Regions from separate parts of the Cytobacillus oceanisediminis genome, predicted to be linked through region 2. Evidence: riboswitches for the same ligand, from Rfam matches in the RefSeq annotation. Region 2 holds a riboswitch; the other holds the start of a gene.

Region 1 (6,339 bases), 320 kb from region 2:
TAAAGCTGTATTAATAAACACAGAAGATGATCTTGATTATGGGGACCAGTACACGACTGCAAAAATTTTATCCGAATACTTGAAAGACAAAGATGCTGACTTAATCATTGCTGGAAATGTAGCAATTGATGGCGGTTCGGGACAGGTTGGACCTCGTGTAGCAGAAATTTTGGGCATTTCTTATGTAACAACTATTACTAAGCTCGATATCAATGGCAGCTCTGCGACAGTAGTGCGCGATGTTGAAGGGGATTCAGAAGTAATTGAGACATCACTTCCATTATTGGTCACTGCCCAGCAGGGTTTAAATGAACCGCGCTATCCGTCCTTGCCGGGAATTATGAAGGCAAAAAAGAAGCCTCTTGATGAACTTGAGCTTGACGATCTTGATCTTGATGAGGACGATGTTGAAGCTAAAACAAAGACAATCGAAATCTATTTGCCGCCTAAGAAAGAAGCAGGAAAAGTTCTTGAAGGCGAATTGGAAGACCAAGTTAAGGAACTTGTAAAGCTTCTTCATACTGAAGCCAAAGTTGTCTGATCATCAATAACTGATAATAATAACGCAGGGGGTAAATCATATGGCTAGAAAAGTATTAGTGTTGGGTGAAGTCCGTGACGGTTCATTGCGTAATGTATCCTTCGAAGCTGTTGCAGCTGGTAAGACTGCGTCAGAAGGCGGAGAAGTTGTAGGTGTTTTAATTGGTGATTCTGTAAGCGCTTTAGCTAATGAGATGATTCACTATGGAGCTGACCGTGTTGTAACAGTTGAAGATGAAAAGCTGAAGCAATATACTCCTGACGGCTTTTCACAGGCTTTAATGGCTGTGATTGATTCCGAAAGTCCGGAAGGCCTGATTTTTGGACATACAGCATTAGGGAAAGATCTTGCTCCAAAAATTGCTGCCAAGCTGGAGTCGGGTTTAATCTCTGACGTAACGAGCCTTGAAGAGGCAGGTGGCAACCTGGTGTTCACCCGCCCGATTTATTCAGGCAAAGCATTTGAAAAGAAAATTATGACAGATGGCATCCTTTTTGCAACAATCCGTCCAAACAACATAGCTCCATTGGAAAAAGACGAATCAAAATCAGGAGATGTTGCTTCTGTTGCTGCAGAAATCAAAGATCTTCGCACAATCATTAAGGAAGTTGTCCGCAAAGCCAGTGAAGGCGTTGATTTATCCGAAGCTAAGGTTATCATTGCCGGCGGCCGCGGCGTAAAGAGCGAGGAAGGCTTTGAGCCATTAAAAGAGCTTGCTTCTGTTCTAAATGGAGCAGTGGGTGCATCACGCGGAGCTTGTGATGCTGATTATTGCGACTATTCACTGCAGATTGGCCAAACCGGTAAGGTTGTAACACCTGATCTATATATTGCATGCGGTATCTCGGGCGCTATTCAGCATTTAGCTGGGATGTCCAACTCAAAAGTAATCGTAGCCATTAACAAAGATCCGGAAGCCAATATCTTTAAAGTAGCTGATTACGGTATTGTTGGAGACCTGTTTGAGGTTGTTCCACTGTTAACTGAAGAATTCAAAAAGCTTAAAGTAAACGCATAAGACAGTATTACTTAATGGGCGGCTGATGGCCGCCCATTATACATAGCGGCAATAGGGAAAGAAAGAGAATAATCTGCTCCAAATAGGGTAAATTACGATCGAGCAGATTGTTCGCAACATATAATAAACGATGATATACTGTCGTTAGTATTTGAGTTAAATTTTAGGAGGCATATCAAATGGCTATTACACACGCAACTGACCAAAACTTCACTGCTGAGACTGGTTCGGGATTAGTATTGGCAGATTTCTGGGCTCCTTGGTGCGGCCCTTGTAAAATGATCGCTCCTGTTTTAGAAGAGCTTGATTCTGAAATGGGCGATAAAGTGAAAATTGTAAAAATCGATGTTGACGAAAACCAGGAAACTGCTGGCAAGTTTGGCGTAATGAGCATTCCAACATTAATCGTTCTAAAAGACGGTGAAGTTGTAGATAAAGTGGTTGGTTTCCAGCCGAAAGAAGCTCTTGCCGAATTGCTTACAAAACATGCTTAATCTATAAGAAATTTCCCGGTGTCCCAAGAGGACATCGGGATTTTTTTGTCATCTGGGTTTTGTTGTTATGCTGCAAGTTTCCAGGCTGATATAATAAGATGATAATAATGTGCCATCTGCATATTAAATAATATTGGTTTGCTGCCAGCGTAAATGTTTTATTACTAGCATGCACCCCAAAATGATTATGCCAAATAATGAATAAATTGAACTTCAATAAAAAAGTTTTAACCGGGGAGGTGAAGTGCCATGAATGATACGATAAAAAATAAACTGATGCTGCTTCCTGCCCAACCGGGCTGTTATTTGATGAAAGACAGGCAGGGAACCATTATATACGTGGGGAAGGCAAAAATCCTGAAAAACCGTGTAAGATCCTATTTCACAGGCTCACATGACGGAAAAACATTAAGACTTGTTAATGAGATCATAGATTTTGAGTACATTGTCACTTCTTCAGATATGGAAGCATTGATCCTTGAGATGAATCTGATCAAGAAATATGATCCGAAATATAATGTAATGCTGAAGGACGATAAAAGCTACCCTTTTATCAAATTGACGGCCGAACGCCATCCCCGTCTGATTACAACCAGAAAAGTAAAAAAAGACAGGGGAAAATACTTCGGACCTTATCCCAATGTGCAGGCTGCCAATGAAACAAAAAAGCTGCTCGACCGAATTTATCCTCTCCGCAAATGTTCGACTCTTCCGGACAGAGTTTGCCTTTATTATCATTTAGGCCAATGTCTTGCGCCATGTGTGAAGGCCGTAAGCGAAGACCAATATAAGCAAATGACAGATGAGATTGCAAAGTTCTTAAATGGCGGATACAAAGAGATTAAAAAAGACCTGACTGCAAAGATGACAGCAGCTGCTGAAGAATTGGACTTTGAAAGAGCAAAAGAGCTTAGGGATAAAATTGCCCATATAGATGCAACAATGGAAAAGCAAAAAATGACATTGACAGACTTTACCGACCGGGATGTATTTGGGTATGCGGTTGATAAAGGATGGATGTGTGTTCAGGTATTCTTCATAAGACAGGGCAAACTCATTGAACGGGATGTATCAATGTTCCCTATTTATAATGAGCCGGAAGAAGAAATCTTAACTTTCCTCGGCCAGTTTTATACAAAAACAAACCATTTTAAACCGCGTGAAATATTGGCACCGGATTCGGTTGATGCTGTAATGGCAGAACAGCTTCTGGATGTTAAAGTGCTAAAACCGCAGCGCGGGCAAAAAAAGGACCTGGTGAAGCTTGCCTATAAAAATGCAAAAATTGCTCTTCAGGAGAAGTTTTCTTTAATTGAGCGTGATGAAGAACGGACAATTAAGGCTGTAGAAAATCTGGGAGATCAGCTTGGAATTTATACTCCTCACCGGATAGAAGCATTTGATAATTCAAATATCCAGGGAACGGACCCTGTTTCAGCCATGATCGTCTTTATTGATGGCAAACCAGAGAAAAGAGAGTACCGTAAATATAAAATTAAGTCCGTTAAAGGCCCTGATGACTATGGATCCATGAGAGAAGTAGTCCGGCGCAGATATACAAGGGTACTGAAAGAAGAGCTGCCGCTTCCGGACTTAATTATGATTGATGGGGGAAAAGGGCATGTTGAAGCTGTTCGGGATGTGCTTGAAAATGAACTCGGTCTGGATATTCCGATTTCAGGCCTGGTGAAGGATGAGAAGCACAGGACTTCACAGCTCTTATATGGTAATCCGCTTCAAATTATTCCGCTTGCAAGGAACAGCCAGGAATTTTATCTGCTGCAGAGAATTCAGGACGAGGTTCATCGCTTTGCGATTACTTTTCATCGCCAGCTTCGCGGAAAAAGTGCATTTCAGTCTATTCTTGATGATATTCCAGGCATAGGAGAAAAACGAAAGAAACAGCTGCTGAAAGCCTTTGGATCTGTAAAGAAAATGAAAGAGGCACCAATCGAGGAGTTTAGGAAAATAGGCATTCCTGCGAATGTTGCTGAGGAATTAAAACAGAGGTTTGAGGAACAAAATGGAAATCCCAAGTCATAAATGGATATAGACAGAAAAATTCAGACATGTTATACTAATTGAAACTTTATATCAATATCACTTTATAGCGATAAAGCGTATGTTCATATAGTTCAAACGAAGTGAACTGTGAACTGAATCGTTAAGTGAAGGTAGAGGTGCGAACTTCATCAGTAAAAGCTTGGAGAAGAATGAGCTTCCATGAAAAGCTTTGAAAGGGTATGTTCGCCGAAGTGGAGAAAATCTCATCATTTTCTCTGCTGGTTCTGCATTGAACAAATGCAGAATTGTCAGGACAATGCCGTTCTGGAGAGCTATCTCACTGTGTTTGCATTTTTATACTTTGGCTGCACAGCAATGGGATAGTAAACTATTCCATTGCTTTTTTTATTGCCCAAAAGGGTATTTTAGATTTAAGGCCATTGTCAAATACAGAGAGTGAACTGTCATGCTTCACTTACATAGGACGGCAAATCATAAAATTACGAGTTCTTTAGAAAGAAGGGAAAGCTGTGGGAATCATTGTGCAGAAATTCGGGGGCACCTCCGTGGGGACTGTAGACAGAATTCAAAATGTCGCCAATCGGGTAATTGAAGAAAAAAACCGGGGAAACGATGTTGTTGTGGTTGTTTCGGCAATGGGCAAAACGACTGATCAGCTGGTTGGCATGGCAAGGGAGATTTCACCCTCACCTGATAAAAGGGAAATGGACATGCTGCTTACAACCGGCGAACAGGTGACCATCTCTTTATTGGCGATGGCATTAAATGCGAAAGGGCATCCCGCCGTTTCTTTTACAGGGTGGCAGGCAGGTATTAAGACAGAAGCAGTCCATGGCAATGCGAGGATAGTGAATATCGATCCAGGTACCATTCAGGGGGAATTAAACCAGGGGAAAATTGTGATTGTAGCAGGCTTCCAGGGGATGACTGAAGATGGTTCCATCACCACACTTGGCCGGGGCGGGTCTGATACAACGGCTGTTGCACTGGCTGCAGCACTTAAAGCTGATAAATGTGATATTTATACCGATGTAACCGGGGTATTTACATCTGATCCCCGCTTTATAAAGAATGCCAGAAAATTATATTCTGTTTCCTACGATGAAATGCTTGAACTGGCCAATTTGGGGGCTGGTGTGCTCCATCCAAGAGCAGTCGAATTTGCTAAAAACTATGGACTTCCCCTTGAAGTGCGTTCAAGCCTTGAGAAGGAAGCCGGAACAATCATTGAGGAGGAAGTAAAAATGGAACAAAACTTAGTCGTGCGCGGTGTGGCTTTTGAGGATGATATAACAAGGGTGACGATTCTTGGTCTTCCTAATTCACTGACTGGATTGTCTACTATTTTCTCGGCCCTTGCCAAAAATCACATTAACGTTGATATCATTATCCAGAGCATGACAGAAGCTCAGACGACAAACCTCTCATTTTCAATAAAGAATGAAGATCTTACAGATACAGTAAAAGTGCTGGAAAAGCATAGAGAACAATTAAATTATGACAGAATTGAATGGGAATCCGGCCTCGCCAAGGTTTCGATTGTTGGCTCAGGCATGATTTCCAATCCGGGTGTGGCTGCAGAAATGTTCGAAGTGCTTTCCGCGAATGAAATAACGGTGAAAATGGTAAGCACGTCAGAAATTAAAGTATCGGCGGTTGTTGAAAACAGCAAAATGATTGATGCAGTTGATGCTTTGCATGATGCATTCAAGCTGTCAGTTTCTCCGGTTAAGGCTTAATTCCAGGAAAATCAAACAATAAGCTATCAAAATTGATAGCTTATTGTTTGTACATATGATATTACTCAGCAGGATCCTTTTTATCCCACTTCACTGTAATAAGGATTTTGCCGGTTTTTTTGCGGGGATGTTCAAATGCCTCACAGATGACTTCTTTTTGAAGTTCAATCTGCTGGGCTATAAATCCGGCCTCAAGCTGAAAGGTGCAGTTATTGTTCTTTTTGCAGCGGTCTGCAATCAGCTGGCTTGATAATTCCATTTCAATTTCATGTTTCGATTCGTTTGCGATGGAAAGATTTCCCCAGCCGGCGTTTATAAAAAACTCGGCAATCTGGCTGGCTGTTTCAAGAGGATACATGCGTGCGATCCTTTTGCCGGCCCAATATAAAATTTCCGGTGCTTCATTTCCCAAAAGGTCATGCAGCAGCACTTCCCGGATTAGTTCATAGCCAAATACCGGAATTGTCTGTATGTGATCTTCATTAGTGGATTTCGCAGATGCTAATTCGCTCAATAGTCTCC
Region 2 (6,339 bases):
AGTGCATCTTGAAGGCGGCTGTGAATACGTTACTGACGATGAAGACTTAAATCGTTCTCTTAATAGAAGAAATAATGACAACCTATAATTAAAAGGGTCCCTTCAGGGGGACCTCTTTAATAATGATGGATGAACACCAAAAAAGGCCTTCTCAAAGAGAAAGCCTTTTTTCTATAGTTTTTTAACTAGCCCTATTTTCCTGCCATGCTTCTTTTTTGCCACGGCCAAGGAAAGCAAATGCCGCTACAAGAACAGCCACCGTAAGTAATGCGATTGCAGTGCTGCCAGTAAAACCGATGATTAAATAACCAACAGCAGCGATTCCCGCTGAAATCAAGGCATATGGAAGCTGAGTCATCACATGGTCCATATGATTACATCCTGCCCCGGTTGAGGAAAGAATCGTTGTATCGGAAATCGGCGAACAATGATCTCCGAAAACCGCACCGGCAAGGACAGCTGACATAGCCGGCAATAACAGGGTGATATCTGTTGCAGCAGCAATGTCTCCTGCAATCGGAAGCAGGATGCCGAAAGATCCCCATGAAGTTCCAGTACTGAATGCCATAATTCCCGCTATGACGAAAAGTAAAAGCGGAAGCCAAGATGTGCTCATATTTGAGCTTTCCACAAGACCTGCTAAATACTTTCCAGTTTCCAGACGGCCGATCAAATCAACAATCGCCCAGGCAAACAGCAAGATATAAACAGCTGGAAGCATGGATTTAATGCCTTCCCATACCCCTTTGCCAAAAACATTTGGGTTAACACCTTTCAAAGCAAAGGCCTGTCGGAAGAATAATCCCAATGATACCAATAGACCCACTAGTCCTCCAAGGATAAGTGATTTTGAGACATCTGTGTTTTCAAATATTTGTAAAATAGTCGCACTTCCTTCAACCGCCTGTGAACCCGTCCAAAACATCGAGCCCACGGTACCTATGACAAGTGCTATAATCGGCCACACAAGATCTCCGACCGATCCTTTTGAACTTGTAGGAAGGTCATCCTTCAGTTCACCAGGCGCCGGCTTCTCAGGATCCATTACTAGACCCTCTTCAACTGCCCGCTTCTCATGGACCTTCATTGGCCCAATTTCCAGGCCTCTTAATGCAACAATAAACACAATAGCGAGGGTAGCCCATACATAAAGATTCATTGGAATCATTTGAATAAATGCCGAGAAAGCTGAATACTCGGTAACATTATGGGCAGCAAGGATAGTTCCAATCAGCGCAATAATGTATGCTCCCCAGCTTGATACTGGTGAAACCACACAAACAGGTGCTGAAGTCGAATCAATCAAATATGCAAGTTTCGCACGGGATACACGCTGGCGGTCTGTAATCGGACGTGAAATCTGGCCGACAGCCAGAGCATTGAAATAGTCGTCAATGAATATGATAATACCTAAAACAGCTCCGACAATCTGTGCGCCTGCACGGGTCTTGACCCGCTTCATCGCCCATTCTCCAAATGCACGGCTACCGCCTGAAATAGATATAAATGCAGTAATAACTCCTAATACAAGCAAGAATAGAATAATATATACATTCCAGGTGTTCAGCTCTCCGTCTGAAACAAAAATTCCTTTTACAGCATCCCAAATGATGCTGAATGTTTCTGTGATGCTGAATTCAGCCAGCAATAGTGCGGCTGTTACGATCCCCACTCCCAATGACAGCAATACACGCCTAGTCAGGATAACCATGGCGATTGCTACCAAAGGCGGCAGCAGGGAAAAAATCGTGTTTGCCATTACTTGTCCTCCTCTGAAATTTGATTGGTGTCCAGCTACAGGCGCCGATAAGCGGGCGCCTGTAGCTTTTCGTAGGGGAACAACAAGGATGATGACAGAGTCAAAATAAAAAAAGAGTAACGATAGAGAAAAATCTATCATTACTCTTTTGAAGTAATTAGTTTCTCCATCACGATCTGTAGCTCCCCATTATGAAGGCTTTGACAAAGTATATTCATACTTTCCCCTCATAATGACAGTGTTACTCCTATTCGAAGTAACCCCAGCAAGATTAGTTCTGACTCACTAATCATACTTCGGCAACATTCCCTTTCGGCTGCGGTCTTAGTTGTCATCCTCGCACAGCATACTCTTGAATCTTGCGCCTCTACCCCATCGGATATGATAAGGTTTTTATGAAATTATATTGAAATTTTATCAAAATACTAATCTATTTGCAAGTGTTATTGGCCGGCCGGTATTTCTATGGAAGGCGAGGTGCCCCCTCCGCCATTGTAAAATTGCGGGACCTTTCCCGGGTAGATGCCATAAGCGGCAAGTACATCCTCCTGTACAGTGATAATTTTGGTGGCAAAAGGAATAATGATTTGAACCTGCACATCCAGACGGACCAGTACCTTTACTTCAACATTATTAATGCCGTGATCCTTTGTTTCAGTTATAAAATTGGAGGTAACAGAGCCCACTGCATTAAATTTCACCGGTATCCGGGGACCCAGGTTTCCGAGAAGCGCATTATTGGTTGCCTGGCCAAGCGGCACGTAATAAACAATTCCATTTGTATGCTGCATTTGTTCCGTGTTGATTTCCACGTCTGTAAAGGACTCCAACGCATCTAAATCGCCCTTCTCCGCTTTCTTAATATTATCCTGAACCAGTTCGGTTACTTCCGCTTTGACCCTGTTCAGCTTTTCCACATTGATGCTGACAACACCGCTTTCACTTGCTTCAAACATATCTTCCAAATCCATCACATTGGTAATTTTTTTATTAATCGCATTGTTTATCACCAATGATGCGATTTTCCTTGTCTGTGAATCGGCATAGCTCATAAGTGTAGGCTTAAGCCCTTCGTTGATAATCCATAGGCCGGCAGCAGTTGAAATGACGAAAAATATAAAGGTCAATAGAAATACATAACGAAATGGCAGAGGACCTTTCCGGGGCAGCCGGCCGCGAAATTTTGCCAAAACAAATCCCCCCTTTACAAGCTATATGTATGCTGTAAAGGAGGGAACTAGGCTCAAAAATCCAAAATAGTTTATTGTTGTACAAAAGTCGTATCGCAGCCTATAATGACAGAATTCAATTCAATCCGCAAATCGGCTTCATATGGCTCGACATTCCTGCCCTTTTCTTCAAGTATGCGAATGACTGGCCTATCACTCAAACCCGCGTTCTGCCGGCAGACAACGCCTTTCCTGCCATCATTCAGCTCGACTGTAACACCCACAGGATATACCGCGACCGCCTGTCGAAAAACTTCGATTAGCCTCTTATCAAATAACTTTTCTGCCCCTGCATACAAAATCTCCAGACCTTCATGCGGGAGCATGGCCTGTCTGTAAATGCGATTAGATGTTACTGCATCAAACACATCGGCAATCGCAATAATCTTGCCGAAATCATGTATCTCGTCTCCCTCAAGGCCGCGCGGGTAGCCGGAACCATTCAAACGCTCATGATGCTGAAAGGCACAATGTGCAACAAGGAGCGGAATCGTCTCTACTTTTCTTAATATATTAAATCCATCTTCAGGGTGCTTCTTTATTGATTCAAATTCTTCCGCTGTCAATTTACCCGGTTTCAGAAGAATATCTCCTGGCACCTTCATTTTTCCTACATCATGGAGAATAGCACCTAGCCCCAGGATTTCAAGTTCCTTTGGCAGGAGCTGAAGCTTCATCCCGATTGCCAGAGAATAAAGGGTTACATTCAGGGAGTGTGTGAAAATATAGTGGTCATATGTATAAACATCTGATAGGATCGTAAGCAGCTCCCTATTTCCCCTTATTTCACCGATTAGCTGACGAATTAGCCCTGATAGCCGTTTAGAGGCTTTCTCAATCACTAAAGAGCCTGTTAATTCTTTATTTGCTTCTACTTCCTTCAGAACCGATTCTATGGTTTCGATAGCCTTCGTTCGCATTTTGGCAGTCAGAGGGTCCTTATATTGGATATCCTCAGTGCGCCAATCCCTGATATACACATAAGTAATACCCATTTCCTGCAATTTGTGTATTAATTTATCAGCCAGCTCCACACCTTCATGCAAGAGGACCTGACCCTTGTCATTATATATAGCCTTGGCCAAAACGCTGCCAGTCTCAATTGTATTGGTTGCTGCTAATCTCATATGTATCTCCCATATCCTATTTTCAGTGCTACTTTATATTTCGGGTATAATTTGGTTTTATTTACATTATACGACAAAATTCCGGCATTGGCGGAAGTTCTCAAATTTTTTATGAAAATTGATTCTTATGCCGTTTTTAAGGATAACTTTAGGTTGCTCGTCTTCATTCCGGGGTGCTTTATTCCTCAATTATGTATTTTATGTGCGGAAAGCCATTTTTTATATGCGGATAAAAAAATTTTTGTGCGGATAGCCGTTTTTTATGTGCGAATAGTAAAATTTATGTGCGAATAACCCGTTTTTACTTCCGGATAAAAAATTATATGCGGATAACCTGTTTTTACGTGCGGATAAAAAAATTTATGTACTACGAAGCCCTTTATATGAACTAATTAAAAAAGACAGCCCTATTAAGGCATGCCTTTAGATCATTTTAAGAAGTGCTTCTCTTCCAATCGTCCCTTTAACAATGCCCAGTTCCTCTGCCTGATATGTGACAGATTCGAGGGGGGCATTTAACAGCTGCTCTATGGTTTTTACGCCGACCGCCCTGCCGGCGATTACTTTGCGGTCCTTAAGCTTCTCATTCAGCAAAGCTACATCAAGGGCGCCGCACATGATATACCCTTTATCATTCGTTACAACCAGCAGATTGGTCTTCGGCAATTGCACCGATACACTCAAAAAATTATGGCCATCTATATCAATCGGTTTCAATTCAATCATACTTGCCGCCACTCCTTTCCTTTTCCCTTACACAATATGTGCGGACAAGGGAAAGGGTGAAAGTGCCAGGTACCACTTCAAGGCCACAGGCATCTGACACCGCTTAAAATAAATCAAGCTGTCTGGGAGCGAGCTGCTGGTATTCGATATCAAGCAGGCCGATCATTTGTTTAGCGTTGTCTGCCGCGTCACCGCCAGAGTTATTATTGAAGACGACGAATACATTTTTACAATTTTTTTCAAGCTGTTTTAGATGTTCTGCCCATTCAGCCAGTTCTTTTTCGTTATAGCGGTAAAGATAGCGGACCTCGCGCCAGTTGTCTCCCTTCTTTTTCTGCCAGCCATGAAAATTACGGCCATGAAACCGAACAAGCACCTTATCAGGACTGGTTGTTTCCAGGACAGTTGGAACAGAACCCTCACCGGCTTGCGGCTCGTCGCAGATGCTATGAATCCAGCCTTCTTCTCTCATAAATCTTAAGGTGCTTTCCTTAAACTCCGGCCGAAACCATGATTGATGCCTAAACTCAAGGGCACATGGGATATCCCCCATCTGCTCTTTGCACCAGCGAAGATAGTCGACATTGGCTTTTTTGCAGTCAAACCATGGCGGAAATTGAAACAGCACCATAGCCAGTTTGCCGGATTCGATATAAGGCTCCAATGAGTCTTTAAAGGCTTCAAACATTTCTTCTTTGCTCTCAAAAGGGATTTCGCCTCTCTGATGGCCGGTCATGCCCTGATAGGCTTTTACAATGAAATGAAAGCCTTCTGGGGTGTCTTTCACCCATTTAGCGGAATTACGCTGTGGCTGAACTGCATAAAAAGCAGAGTCCACCTCCACAGTCGGGAAATGGCCCGCATATTCTTTTAGCTTATCTCTAGGTGAAACATTGCCCGTATATAGGCTATCATGGTCGCCCCAGCCTGTTACGCCTATGATAATCATTGAAACACCTCCGTTTTTTTACTTTACTTTTACTTTTAACGGAAATTTCAAACTGAAACTCTATATGATTATAATTCATAAAAAAGTTTCAATTTTCCAAGATTTTTAATCCAGTTTACCATAGGATTTTTTAACCTTCCTTAAAATAATAAACAATTGATTGCTAAGTATTAAATTTATTGAACTTCAAGTTCTTGCCGTATATAAAACAAGACGCTTTCTCCTTAACTCGAAGAAAGCATCCTATGGCTATGAAAAATTCTTATTTTGTTACTCCTCTGATATTACCCTATATTGTGAAGTGGCCAACTTATATGAATTAAAATGGACCAGTATAAGCTAGTTGAACGTTTTGCTCCTTTTGCACTTTTATTATTTCATTTATTCATTTTTCTGCCTTGAGTCTGGAATTGTTTAATGTTAACTTTCACGTTAATATCTATTGAAGCTTCAGGAAACTGTTCCTCCCAATTTTTCTTTACTTTTTTCCACACTTTCGGTTGATTGATTCGTAAACTCTCTCCAAATCCAGCGACATCTACTTTTAAT

What was found. Region 2 has a riboswitch for lysine ahead of IRB79_RS24500 (Na+/H+ antiporter NhaC family protein). Riboswitches for the same ligand answer to the same signal wherever they lie in the genome.
Region 1: linked by a shared signal. The riboswitch ahead of IRB79_RS22875 (aspartate kinase) and the one ahead of IRB79_RS24500 (Na+/H+ antiporter NhaC family protein) in region 2 are both predicted to bind lysine.

The regions. Positions count from the first base shown of each region.
Region 1 is NZ_CP065511.1:4,553,150-4,559,488, reverse strand. It holds gene IRB79_RS22895 (electron transfer flavoprotein subunit beta/FixA family protein) at 1-541, shown strand, start outside; gene IRB79_RS22890 (electron transfer flavoprotein subunit alpha/FixB family protein) at 582-1,559, shown strand; gene trxA (thioredoxin) at 1,739-2,053, shown strand; gene uvrC (excinuclease ABC subunit UvrC) at 2,303-4,096, shown strand; lysine riboswitch at 4,221-4,400, shown strand; gene IRB79_RS22875 (aspartate kinase) at 4,588-5,817, shown strand; gene IRB79_RS22870 (YslB family protein) at 5,879-6,331, opposite strand.
Region 2 is NZ_CP065511.1:4,869,431-4,875,769, forward strand. It holds gene IRB79_RS24495 (YsnF/AvaK domain-containing protein) at 1-88, shown strand, start outside; gene IRB79_RS24500 (Na+/H+ antiporter NhaC family protein) at 182-1,759, opposite strand; lysine riboswitch at 1,931-2,137, opposite strand; gene yunB (sporulation protein YunB) at 2,203-2,949, opposite strand; gene IRB79_RS24510 (HD-GYP domain-containing protein) at 3,021-4,115, opposite strand; gene IRB79_RS24515 (YunC family protein) at 4,539-4,841, opposite strand; gene IRB79_RS24520 (DUF72 domain-containing protein) at 4,945-5,790, opposite strand; gene IRB79_RS24525 (Ger(x)C family spore germination protein) at 6,168-6,339, opposite strand, start outside.